3 regions of the Simplicispira sp. 125 genome follow, and region 1 is predicted to be linked to each of the others. Evidence: predicted binding sites of a transcription regulator. Region 1 holds the regulator's gene; each other region holds the start of a gene.

Region 1 (4,343 bases):
GTCCCCAGGTCACACCGAACAGCGGAATCATGAAGGCCGAACTCATGGCCGCAACGGGTGATATCTGGCTCAGCACACGCAGATTGAGCCAGTAGGCCAAGCCCGAGGTGACCACGCCCATCACCAGCACCGCAGCCAGCGCCGGGGCGGTAAAGCGGGCCTGTGGCCAGTCCCAGGCGGCACCCGGCAGCAGCATGACCAGGGCCGTGGCGTGGATGCCGGCCGCAATCGCCAACGGGCTGATGCGCTGGGTGCTGCGCTTCATCCACGGCGTACATATCCCGTAGCAGGCTGCTGCGCCCACGCAGGCCAGGGCGGCCCACACCAGCTCGGGTGTGGGGTTGACGGGCCCCAGCCGAACGATGAATGCCACACCCAGAAAACCGAACAGGCAGCCCAGCCATTTGCGCAGGCTGAGGGTGTCCTCCTTCATCCAGGCTGAAGCCAGTACGCCAAAGGGAACGACCATGGTGTTGAGCAGCGAGCTGTACCCCGCAGGCAGCCGCAGCGCCGCCCAGGCATAGAGCAGGAAGGGCAGGGCCACGGTCATGATGCCCAGGCCAGTCAGCTCGCGCCAGTGCCGCCAGGGCCAGGGTTCGCGCGTGGCGCGCATGATGCCCGCCAAGGTCAGCGTTGCCAGGCCAATGCGCAGCGCCGCCGTGACGTTGGGTCCCAGCACGGGACTGGCCACACGGATGAACAGAAAGGATGCGCCCCACAGGGCGGACAGCAGCACAAGCTGCAGCAAATGGCGGGTTTTCACAGGTACGGCATTGTGCCGCTGGGTGGAGCGCTGTGCAGAGCTGCAAGCGACACCAATAATGGCTAAAAATGCCTCTATCGCTTTACAGATAAGTGCAAATAGCTATATTATTAATAGCAATTTTGACAATAAAAGGCGCTCACTGCCGCACTTCATCGACGAGGGTCTTGAACTCGTCAATGTCCTCGAAGCTGCGGTAGACGCTGGCATAGCGGATATAGGCCACCTTGTCGAGTTTCTTGAGTTCGCGCATCACCAGCTCGCCAATGCGGCTCGACGGAATTTCGCGCTGCCCGAGGTTGAGCAGGTTTTCCTCAATCCGTTCGATCGAAGAGTCCACCTGCGCCGTGCTGACCGGACGCTTGCGCAAGGCAATATTGAACGACCCCATGAGCTTGGCCCGAGCGTAGTCGGTGCGTCGGCCGTCTTTTTTGACCACGACGGGAAAGCTGACTTCAGGCCGCTCGTAGGTGGTAAAGCGTTTCTCGCAGGTGGCGCAACGTCGTCTGCGGCGGATGAAATCCCCGTCTTCAGACACCCGGGTCTCGACGACCTGGGTTTCATGGTGACTGCAGAAGGGGCATTTCATGGGTGTTCTCGGTGGTAGCGCCCGCCGCCCGGCGGAGCCGGTACATCCTTGGATCAGGAATCGTATCGGCGCCGATGGCGGGCCTGCCGGGGGAGGGTTAGCGGTAGACCGGGAAGCGCGCGGTCAAGGCGTTGACCTTGGCGCGCACAGCGGCGATGTGGGCTTCATCGCGCGGGTTGTCGAGCACGTCGGCCAGCAGATTGGCCGTCAGGCGTGCTTCTTCGTCCTTGAAACCGCGCGTGGTCATGGCAGGCGTGCCCACGCGGATGCCGCTGGTCACCATCGGCTTTTCCGGGTCGTTCGGAATAGCGTTCTTGTTGATGGTCATGTGGGCGCTGCCCAGAACGGTCTCGGCTTCCTTGCCGGTGATGCCCTTGGCGCGCAGGTCCACCAGCATGACGTGGCTTTCAGTGCGGCCACTGACGATGCGCAGGCCGCGCTGGGTCAGGGTTTCAGCGACGATCTGGGCGTTTTTCAACACCTGCTGCTGGTATACCTTGAATTCGGGCTGCAGCGCTTCCTTGAAAGCCACGGCCTTGGCGGCAATCACGTGCATCAGCGGGCCACCCTGCAGGCCAGGGAAGATGGCGCTGTTGATGGCTTTCTCGTGCTCGGCCTTCATCAAGATGATGCCGCCGCGCGGGCCGCGCAGGCTTTTGTGCGTGGTCGAGGTGACGACGTCGGCGTGGGGTACGGGATTGGGGTAGATGCCAGCAGCGATCAGGCCAGCGTAGTGCGCCATGTCCACCATGAAGATCGCACCCACATCTTTGGCTACCTTGGCAAAGCGTGCGAAGTCGATGCGCAGGCTGTAGGCCGATGCGCCAGCGATGATGAGTTTGGGTTTGGTTTCGTGCGCCTTGCGCTCCATGGCGTCGTAGTCGAGCTCTTCTTTGGCGTCCAGGCCGTAAGAGACAACGTTGAACCACTTGCCGCTCATGTTCAGAGCCATGCCGTGCGTCAGGTGACCGCCTTCGGCCAGGCTCATACCCATGATGGTATCGCCAGGCTTCAAGAAAGCGAGGAACACGGCTTCGTTGGCCGAGGCGCCGCAGTGCGGCTGCACGTTGGCAGCGTCAGCGCCAAAAATCTGCTTGACGCGGTCGATGGCCAGCTGCTCAGCGACATCGACGTACTCGCAGCCACCGTAGTAGCGGCGGCCTGGGTAGCCTTCAGCGTATTTGTTGGTCAGCTGCGTGCCCTGGGCCCACATGACGGCAGGGGAGGCGTAGTTTTCGCTGGCGATGAGTTCGATGTGTTCTTCCTGGCGCTTGTTTTCGGCCTGGATGGCAGCAAAGAGTTCGGGGTCGGTCTGTTCGACAAGAAGGTTGCGGTGGTACATGGCAGTCCTATGAACTTGAGGTCCCTTGAGAGCAAGGGCTGCCCAGGCGAACGGCGGAACGCTGCGCACCCAGGTGCCTGCAGCGGCACGCTCCCCGGTGGTTCACAGTGGGCCAGGCCCCTGCAGGTTTCCACATCAGCGGCCGTCTCCTGTGGGAGAGAGCGCCTATCGCCAGTCGCGTACTCGGCTATTTTAACTGAGCCTGGGTCCTGGCGGAGTCAGACGGATGAAAGTGCCCGCAAACCGAGCGCCCACTGCTCAGAGATCCGAGGGCAAGAGCATGGCAACCTTGTCGCTGGGATTGCTCTGCGAAGGTGCTGCCACGGCTGGAACCGCCATAACGGGAGCCTGCGTGCTCAAAGTCGGCGGCGCAACAGGCATCCGGCGGCCACCTGCAACCTGGCTCAGTCGGAAGTGTTCTGCGAGTACTTTGGCGGCATAGCCTCCGTCGTCCGCCAGATTGGCGGCACCAACGTAGTAACGCAGCCCACCTTCAATGGAGCCGGCGCGAGCAATGCACTCCTGAAACACCTTAACGCCGACCCGCAGGTTAGTGATCGGATCGAAAGCCGCCAGGGTTCCGCCCACGCTTTCATACTTGTCGGTATGCACGCGCGTCATCACCTGCATCAACCCCTGGGCACCTACCGGGCTTTGAGCAAAGGGGTTAAAGCGCGACTCGATGGCCACGATCGCCAGAATCAGCGTCGGGTCGAGTTTGGTGCGGGCTCCCAGTTCATAGGCTTCGGCCACCAGCAAGCCCAGTGGCTCCGCTGCCACGCGGTATTTTTTGCTCAGCCAGAAGGCCACACGGGCCTGCTCGCGTGGCAGTTCCTGGGGGTTTATGGCCAGGGTGCGGTCGCTGGGCTCCAGCGGCTCCTCGGTCGGGCCGAGCAGCATTTCTTGCCGGTTTTGCAGCCAGTCCATCAACTGGGTTTCGCCTGCCAGGCGCAAATCGGCCCGGGCCGCTAGTGCGATCACTGCGAAGGCCAGGGCCAGACCCAGGAAGGCAAAACCGTTGTGGGTCATCTTCAGAAAACCGGTGGTCACATGGGCCGCAAAAGTGCGGGTGTTGTTGACCCATTGTTCTATCGCTGTCATAGCTTTCCTTTCTGCGGCGGGGTCTGGTAGCGAACGACCTTGGGGTCATCTGCCATGAAAAGAACCACGCCTGGATTGGTACGCCATCAAATTCGTGCCTGGCGTGTAGCACCTCGGTAGACCGATTTGACTTAGCCGGATTCGGCAGCGGATTGGGGTTTTCACTAGCTTTCGAGAAGCTGGCGGATTCTAAAAGCCGATTTAATGCCAAGTCAACACTATTAAATTGATTTTTAAGACATTTATATTGTTATGAATATGTTAAAAATCACAGATTCTCGACGCTTTTACGAGGGGGAATGGTTGTTGGTTTTGCCCTGGCTGGAGAGATCTGCCCAATTTCAATCGGTATCCACTGACCGATTGATCTGCTGATTTGTGTTCCACGGTATTCTTTGATAAGGTGGCTTGGCCTCTTGATTGCAGGCATCGCTGGAAGAAGCAAAGCCACCTGTCGGGGCATGCAGTGCCCCTACAGGCCAAGCGCGGCGCTTTCAAGGCAACCCCTTGGAGGCAATACATTGCCTCCCCGCAGTCCGGACGATTTT
Region 2 (4,343 bases), 2.4 Mb from region 1:
ATGGCAGGCACTGGTGGCTCTGGCGCGCCGCTCCTTTCGCCTGGACCAGCCCCAGACCGCCGACCTGAACCTGCTGAATGAAGGACGAAGCCCCGTCGGCCTGCATGTGCGCACCTGGCTGACCTCGCCAAAACAAAGCGCTGCCGGTGTGCCGGGCGCCCGTTTGTGTGTGATGTTCCTGCACGATCTGCGTGAGATGGAAGCGCGTCTGCGCACCGAAAAACTGGCGGCCATGGGCCGCATGTCGGCCGCCGTGGCGCACGAGATCCGCAATCCACTGGCGGCCATCATGCAGGCCAATGCCCTGTTGGAAGAAGACCTGGAGCAACCCGCACAAAAACGCTTGAGCCAGATGGTGCAGCAAAACGCCGACCGTCTGGCCCGCATTGCCGAGGAAATCCTTGACATCGCGCGCGTGCAGCACCAGATCAGCCACGCCCCGGCATCCACCTTGACGCTCGATTCCACCGTGGCACAGATCTGGCAGGACTGGAGCGGCCACGATCCGGCCAAGCGCCAGGGCCGTGTGACGCTCATGGCTGGCGAGGTGCACGTGGAGTTCGATACCGAACACCTGCGCCGTGTGCTGGTCAACCTGCTCGACAATGCCTTGCGCTACAAGAGTAGCGAGCCCGATGCGTTACAGCTGAGTACCCGCATCAGCGCCCCTGGCCAGGCCTGCGTACAGGTCTGGAGCGATGGAGCGCCCATGGACCAATCGGTGGAGCGCCATCTGTTCGAGCCCTTCTTTTCATCCGAAAGCCGATCCAGCGGCCTGGGCCTGTACATTTGCCGCGAACTGTGTGAGCGGCATGGCGCCGCCATCAGCTACCAGCGCACCAGCCGCCCCACCTCCCGGGGCGACATCGAGGGCAATGCCTTCACAGTGAGCTTCCGCCAGGTCGGGCGGCTGCAAGAGTCGGCCTCCCTGTTTGACACCATTGTGGTTTGATATGTCCCTAAATGCCCCTGCGGCCTCCATCCTGGTGGTCGACGACGAACCCGACCTGCGCACCCTGTACGAGTTGACCCTGTTGCGCGAGGGCTACCGCGTCGACACCGCCGCGACTTTGCTCGAGGCGCGCCAGCAACTGCAGGCCAAACGCTTTGACGTGGTCATCAGCGATATGCGCCTGCCCGACGGTTTTGGCATGGAACTGCTGCAAGATCTGCGCGACCAGCAGCGGCGCGAGCGCTGCGTGGTGATGACGGCCTACGGCTCTGCAGAAAATGCCGTGGAAGCCCTGCGTTCAGGCGCCTTCGACTACCTCACCAAACCGGTCGATCTCAAGCAGTTCCGCTCTGTCGTGGCCTCTGCGGTGCAAGGGGGCGATGCGGTTCCCCCGCCGCGCAGCACCCGCAGCAGCCCCGCCCGCGACGGCGCCACCGACTCCGGAGTCCCTTGCAGCCTGTCGATGGCCCGCCTGGTGGGAGAGTCCGAGGCCATGCGCAACGTCAAACAGCGTGTGGCCAAGGTGGCGCGTGGCATGGCGCCCGTGCTCATCCGGGGCGAGTCGGGTACGGGCAAGGAGCTGATCGCCCGCGCCCTGCATGCCAGCAGCCAGCGCGCCAGCGGCCCCCTGGTGGCCGTCAACTGCGGCGCCATCCCTGAAAATTTGCTGGAAGCCGAATTTTTCGGCGCCCGCAAGGGCTCCTATACAGGCGCGACGCAAGACCGCCAGGGGTACTTTCAGGCCGCGCAGGGCGGCACTCTGTTTCTGGACGAAATCGGGGACCTGCCACTGGCCATGCAGTCCAAGCTGTTGCGCGCCATCCAGGAGCGCAGCGTGCGCCCGCTGGGCTCCACCCAGGAAGAAACCGTGGATGTACGCATCGTCAGCGCCACGCACCACGACCTGGCCTCGGCCGTGCAGACGGGACGATTCCGGCAGGATTTGTACTATCGGCTCAACGTCATCGAAATTTTCATCCCCCCGCTGCGCGAGCGACGCGAAGACCTACCCGCTCTGTGCGAGGCTTTGCTGGCGCGCATTGCGCTGGAGTCGGGAGGCCCCGTGCCCCAGCTCACCCCGCAAGCGCTGGCCGCCATCACCACCCACGCCCTGCCCGGCAATGTGCGCGAGCTGGAGAACCTGCTGCACCGCGCCGTGGCGCTGAGCGAAGGCGATGTGCTCACGGTGGAAGCCGCAGGCCCGTCGGCTGCCGACCGCGCCTTCGATGCAACCCCTGCAGCACCCCCCATCACCCCCGGCAACCCGGCCCCCACGTCCACCACCGCCGAGCTTCCCCATGACCTGCAGGCCTGGCTCGACCAGCAGGAGCGTGACATTCTGGTGCGCGCACTGCAAGCAGCCCATTTCAACCGCACCGCCACAGCGGCCCGACTGGGCATCAGCCTGCGCCAGATCCGCTACCGCATCGCGCGCCTGAACATTACCGCGCCCAATGACGACAACAACGCCGACGCAGAATCCTGAAACCCCGACACCTTCCGTCTGGGTGCAGGGCTGGCACGGCAGCGCCCGGCACTTGGCTTCGCCCAACTACGGCCCCCGACCTGCACAGGCGCAGATTGATCTGATCGTGGTGCATTCCATCAGCCTGCCGCCCGGCCAGTACGGCGGGCAGGCCGTGCAAGACCTTTTCCTGAACCGCCTGGACTGGGACGCCCACCCTTACTACCAGAGCATCCGGGGCCTGCAGGTTTCAGCCCATTTCTTTATCGAGCGCGATGGCACGCTCTGGCAGTTTGTCGATTGCGACCAGCGCGCCTGGCATGCAGGGGCATCCCAATACCGCGGACGCAGCCAATGCAACGACGATTCGATCGGCATCGAGCTCGAAGGGCTGGAGGGTGCAACGTTCGAACCTGCCCAGTACAACGCCCTGGCACGGCTGTGTACCGACCTGGCACAGCGCTATCCCATTGCCCACATCGCAGGCCACGAGCACATCGCACCCGGCCGCAAGGCCGACCCAGGGCCAGGGTTTCAGTGGCCGCAACTGCAGCGCCTGCTGGCGTGGGATGCACGCCGCTTCCCAGCCCACACCCTGCAGCCACTGCGCTGATACGCCCCGGCCTACAAAAAAATAGCAGCAGGACGCCTGAATCAAGGCGTCCGCGCCGTCCCCGCACCTCGCAGGGGCGGTTTTCCTGCGCCCCTGCGGCAACCCAGCCAGTACGATCTCCAGCCCAAAAATACACTACATATAGTGTATTAATTTGAATTTCACATCACCTATAGCGTGAAATTGATTATCATCAATCAATTCACCGCCCGTCTTTCGGCGGCCTGTTCGGGCGCCAGAGACCTCTATCACCCCTTCGACGAGAGGACGCCATGCAAGCTGCCACCCCCATCTCCACCACGCCCATTGCGCCCCTTGTTGCAGGGGCGCACACACCAGCCCGCCTGTCTGCGGCGGCCTCCGACTTATCGCACTACCAGATCCTCCGGCGCAACGGCGCCGTGGTGCCGTTTGTCCCGCAGAAGATTGCCGTCGCCATGATGAAAGCCTTTCTGGCGGTGCACGGCACCCAAGGTGCAGCCTCGGCCAGCGTGCGCGAGGTGGTGGATCAGCTCACGCAGGCCGTGGTACGCGCGCTCATGCGTTCGCGTCCGGGCGGCGGCACCTTCCACATTGAAGATGTGCAAGACCAGGTGGAGCTGTGCCTGATGCGCGGCGAACACCACGAGGTCGCTCGCGCCTACGTGCTGTACCGCGAACGCCGCACCCAGGAGCGCGCACGCCAGGCCGAAACCCAGGCGCCCAGCACCCCGGCGCTGCATGTCATCGATGGCGACCAACGTGTCGCACTCGACATGAACCGTTTGCGCGGCCTGATCGAGTCCGCGTGCGCGGGGCTGGGCACTGATGTCCAGGCTGAACCCATCGTGCAGGAAACCCTGCGCAATCTCTACGATGGTGTGCCGCTGGAAGAAGTACACAAAGCCGCCATCCTGGCCGCACGCACGCTGATCGAGAAAGACCCCGACTACAGCTTTGCCACGGCCCGATTGCTGCTGCACACCATTTCCCGCGAAGTGCTGGGCCGCGAAGTGGCACAAGGGGATATGGCGCAGGCCTATGCAGACTACTTTCCACAATGCATCCGCAAAGGCGTCGAGAACCAGCTGCTTGACGAACGCCTGCTGCAGTTCGACCTGACCCGCCTCGGTGCGGCCCTTGAGGCCGGGCGCGACCTGCAGTTCGATTACCTGGGCCTGCAAACGCTCTATGACCGCTACTTCCTCCACGTGCGCAAGACGCGCATTGAACTGCCCCAGGTCTTTTTCATGCGTGTGGCCATGGGGCTGGCGCTGGGCGAGATTGACCGCGAAGCCCGCGCCATCGAATTTTATGAAGTGCTCTCGCGCTTC
Region 3 (4,343 bases), 1.8 Mb from region 1:
TCTTTGGTGATGTTGTAGGTGGGGATGGGAAAGGTGAACACGCGGCCCTTGGCGTCGCCCGTGGTCATGACGTCGATGTAGGCGCGGTTGATGAGGTCCATCTCGGCCTGCAGCTCGCCATAGCTGAAAGGCATCTCTTTGCCCGCAATCACCGGCACCTGTTCGCGCAGGTCGTCGGGGCAAATCCAGTCGAAGGTGAGGTTGGTGAACGGCGTTTGCGTTCCCCAGCGGGACGGCACGTTGAGGTTGTAGACCAGCTCCTGGATGCACTGGCGCACGCTGGCGTAATCCATGGCATCGACCCGCACATAGGGCGCCATGTAGGTGTCGAACGACGAGAAGGCCTGCGCGCCCGCCCACTCGTTCTGCAGCGTGCCCAAAAAGTTCACGATCTGCCCCACGGCGGAACTCATGTGTTTGGGTGGCCCGGCCTCGACCTTGCCGGGCACGCCGTTCAGGCCTTCGTTGAGCAGCGTGCGCAGCGACCAGCCTGCGCAGTAGCCGCTGAGCATGTCGAGGTCGTGGATGTGGATGTCGCCATTGCGGTGCGCCTCGCCAATCTCGGGCGTGTACACGTGCGAGAGCCAGTAGTTGGCCGTGACCTTGCCCGCCACGTTGAGGATCAGGCCACCGAGCGAATAGCCCTGGTTGGCGTTGGCGTTGACGCGCCAGTCGGCGCGGGTGAGGTATTCGTTGATGGAGCTTTCCACGTTCACCAGCGTCTGGTGGTCGGCGCGCAGGGTGGCGTGGCGGTCGCGGTAGGCGATGTAGGCGCGGGCCGTCGCCAGGTGGTTGGCGGCGATCAGGGTCTGCTCGACCACGTCCTGGATCTGCTCGATGCCCGGCGCCTCGCCATGGAAGCGGTGGACGAGCACCTTGCCCACCTGGGCGGCCAACAGGGCGGCTTCGTCGGCCGCAAATTCGCCGGTGGCGGCGCCTGCACGCTCAATGGCCGAGCGGATTTTGCGGGCGTCAAAAGGGGCGCGCTCTGCGCTGCGTTTGATGACCTCGCGGGGCAAGGCGGTGACCGGGGTATCCATGGGCGTCTCCATCATTGGAATGCAATAAAACACTACATATAGCGTTCACAATACATTCAACACACTACAGGTAGTTTGATGAAGAACAAACAAGCCCGCCACGGCAAGGCGCCGAGGCGGGCCTGGAACGGGCCGGAACGCCTTGCTGGGCGCGGCTTACAGCGCCTCGATGCGCGGGTAGAAGTCGTGGTTCTCGCGCTGCATGCGTTCGTGCACCATGCGCAACACCTGGTTGGCATCGTCGCGAAAGCCCTGCTCGTCGCGGCGCACGCTCTCAGGCCGGTTCCAGCGGCGGGCAAAGGCCTCATAGGCCTGGGCAATGGGGCCCATGTCGCGCTGGTACTGCTGGCCCATGCGGGCCAGTTCGGCATTGCTGCCGCGCTGCAGGGCTGGGTACAGGGCCTGGTCTTCTACCGCCAGGTGCAGCTTGATGGTGGAGCTCATGGTCACTACCAGCCGGGCGATCTCGGTGGCGTTGTGCGCCACCCCCGCGTGCGCCAGGCGGCGCAGCGTGGCAATGCTGCCCAGAATGTTGACGTGCTGGTGCTTGAATTTATCGATGTTCATGGTGAAAGCTCCCAAGGGTGATGAAAACAGGGGCACGTAGGCATGAAGCCGCCGTGGACTGCTACTCTTTTGCACACTTCGGGCCAGCCCAGGCCGCCATAAAAATCAAGGGTTTACACCAATCATGGTTATTTTTACCCTTCAAATCAATGGTCATTGATACCATCAAAAGGTTATGAATACCCTTTTTGAAGCCCCCTGGCTGGCCGACCTGACCACCGAATTGCCACCCAACGTGCGCCTGCAACGCCTGATCGGCGGCCTGCGCGCGCACTTTTGCTGCGGCGCCGTGGCCCTGCTGCGGCTGGAAGAAGAACACCTGCGCCCGGTGGTGGTCGATGGCCTGGTGAGCGAATCACTGGGCCGCCGTTTTGCCGTGCACCAGCACCCCCGCCTGGCGGCCCTGCTGGCACGCGGCGAGGTCACCTGCTTCGACCACGACAGCACCTTGCCCGACCCCTACGACGGCCTGCTCGACGCCCTGGTGGGCGAACCCCTGCCAGTGCACGACTGCATGGGCGTGGCGCTGCGCATGGACGGGCGCCCCTGGGGCGTGCTGACGCTCGACGCGCTGCAGACCGGCACCTTTGACGACGCTGCACGCGCTACGCTGGCGCACTGCGCGGTGCACGTGGAGGCCGCCATCCGCATGACCCGCCTGGAGCAGGAAAACCAGGCCCTGAGCCGCGCCGGCAGCCCCTATGCGGGCGACGCCACCGACGAGCCCGCACTGCGCGCCGCGCTGGACGAGGGCGAAATCCTGGGCCAGAGCGAAGTGCTGACGCGCCTGCTGCAAGAGATGAAACTGGTCGCCACCTCGGACCTGCCGGTGCTGCTGCTGGGCGAGACCGGCGTGGGCAAAGAGCTGTTTGCGCGCCTGCTGCACCGCCACTCGCCGCGCCGGCACAAGCCGCTGGTGCACGTGAACTGCGCCGCGCTGCCCGAATCGCTGGCCGAGAGCGAGCTGTTCGGCCACCGCCGGGGCGCCTTCTCGGGCGCGGTCACCGACCGGCCCGGGCGCTTCGAGGCGGCCGAAGGCGGCACACTGTTCCTCGACGAAGTGGGCGAGCTGCCCCTGAGCGTGCAGGCCAAGCTGCTGCGCACGCTGCAGAACGGCGAAATCCAGCGCCTGGGCGCCGACGAACCCCGCCGCGTCAACGTGCGCGTGGTGGCTGCCACCAACCGCCACCTGCGCGACCTGGTGGCCGCCGGGAGTTTCCGCGCCGACCTGTACCACCGCCTCTCGGTCTACCCCGTGCCCATACCGCCGCTGCGCGAACGCGAGGGCGATGTGCTGCTGTTGGCCGGGCGCTTTCTGGAGCAGAACCGCGCCCGCCTGGGGCTGCGCAGCCTGCGCCTGTCCAGCGCGGCCCAGGCGGCGCTGCGCGGCTACCACTGGCCGGGCAACATCCGCGAGCTCGAGCATGTGATCAGCCGCGCCGCCCTCAAGACCCTGAGCCGGGGCGCCAGCCGCCATGCCATCGTGACTTTGGAGCCCGAGGTGCTCGACCTGGACGCCCTGCAGGGCGCGGGCGCACTGCCCGCCGCTGCGGCACCTTTGCCGCCCACCGCCTTGCCCGCAGCGGCCCCTGCGGCCCGCACGCTGCGCGAAGCCATCGACACCTGCCAGCGCCAAAGCATCCAGACCGCCCTGGAACAGCACCAGGGCCACTGGGCCAACGCGGCACGCCAGCTGGGCCTGGACGCCAGCAACCTGCACAAGCTGGCGCGGCGCCTGGGGCTCAAGTAACACTATTGTTTTAATAGCTGTTTCCGCTTGATATATAAGCGTTTTCAGCACTTTTACCCCATTCTTTGTACGCCGCCATCCACTGGCCCACTGAGGAACGCCACAGTTGATGCTCTGCCTTGCGGGGCGTAGCCTTGGCTGCGCGTCCGGCGATGTGATCCGGGCGACCTATTCCAACGGAGGGACAAGCATGCAACTCATTTCTGTGCGCAGCCTGGCGGCCCGGCTTTCGCTGGGTTTTGGTGTGATTCTGGCGCTGCTGCTGGGCATGGCCGTGCTCTCGCTGCTGCGCATGCAGGCGCTGTCGGCCACGCTGGAGGACATCACCGTGCACAGCGCCGCACGCTCGCAAACGCTGGATGTGATGGGGCGCAGCGTCTCGCGTTATGTGCAGACGCTGGGCGATCTGGCCAACACCGACCTCGAAGGCGGCCCCGCCGTGCTGGCGCAGGCGCGCAGCACGCTGGCCCAATACGACGCAGCGCAGGCGCAGCTGGAAACCCTGCTGGCGGGTGACACCCCTGCGCTGGCTTTGCTGGCGCCCGTCAAGACCACGGGCGCCGCCGCACGCGAACTGCTGGCGCTGGGCGAGCAACTGACCGCCGGGCGGGGCGACGCGGCCATGGCCTTCCAGGTGCGCAACGAATACGGCAAGGACACCGCGCAATGGAGCGCACGCCAGCAGGCCTGGGGCAATGCCGTGGACGCCCTGAGCGACTGGCAGGACGCCGCCAACGCCACCAGCTCGGCGCTGGCCACGGCCGACGCCCGCACAGCGCGCGTGCTGATCATCGTCGGCGCACTGGTGGCCTTTGCGTTTGGCAGTGCCCTGGCCTGGTGGCTGGTCCGCGACACCCGCGCCGCCGTGCGCGAAGCCGTCGAGGCCACCCGCCGCATGGCCCGGCACGACCTCTCGCAGCCCATCGACACGCACCGCCGGGACGAGATTGGCGGCCTGCTGACCGCGCTGGAGGCCATGCGCCAGA

Evidence for each region. The regulator NrdR, encoded in region 1, represses ribonucleotide reductase genes. The targets are predictions, from matches to a motif close to CACNANATNTNGTG.
Region 2: the regulator NrdR is predicted to act here: its motif matches at 3,164-3,177, upstream of C8D04_RS18255 (ribonucleoside-diphosphate reductase subunit alpha).
Region 3: the regulator NrdR is predicted to act here: its motif matches at 1,071-1,084, upstream of C8D04_RS15130 (ribonucleoside triphosphate reductase).

What each region holds. Positions count from the first base shown of each region.
Region 1 covers NZ_QEKM01000001.1:1,464,613-1,468,955, reverse strand. Annotated here, with positions in the region: gene C8D04_RS06650 (DMT family transporter) at 1-763, opposite strand, end outside; gene nrdR (transcriptional regulator NrdR) at 903-1,352, opposite strand; gene glyA (serine hydroxymethyltransferase) at 1,450-2,694, opposite strand; ZMP/ZTP riboswitch at 2,728-2,883, opposite strand; gene C8D04_RS06635 (lytic transglycosylase domain-containing protein) at 2,953-3,795, opposite strand.
Region 2 covers NZ_QEKM01000001.1:3,909,729-3,914,071, reverse strand. Annotated here, with positions in the region: gene C8D04_RS18270 (PAS domain-containing sensor histidine kinase) at 1-952, shown strand, start outside; gene C8D04_RS18265 (sigma-54 dependent transcriptional regulator) at 954-2,438, shown strand; gene ampD (1,6-anhydro-N-acetylmuramyl-L-alanine amidase AmpD) at 2,407-3,030, shown strand; gene C8D04_RS18255 (ribonucleoside-diphosphate reductase subunit alpha) at 3,303-4,343, shown strand, end outside.
Region 3 covers NZ_QEKM01000001.1:3,236,390-3,240,732, reverse strand. Annotated here, with positions in the region: gene C8D04_RS15130 (ribonucleoside triphosphate reductase) at 1-1,040, opposite strand, end outside; gene C8D04_RS15125 (hemerythrin domain-containing protein) at 1,197-1,607, opposite strand; gene norR (nitric oxide reductase transcriptional regulator NorR) at 1,783-3,357, shown strand; gene C8D04_RS15115 (methyl-accepting chemotaxis protein) at 3,548-4,343, shown strand, end outside.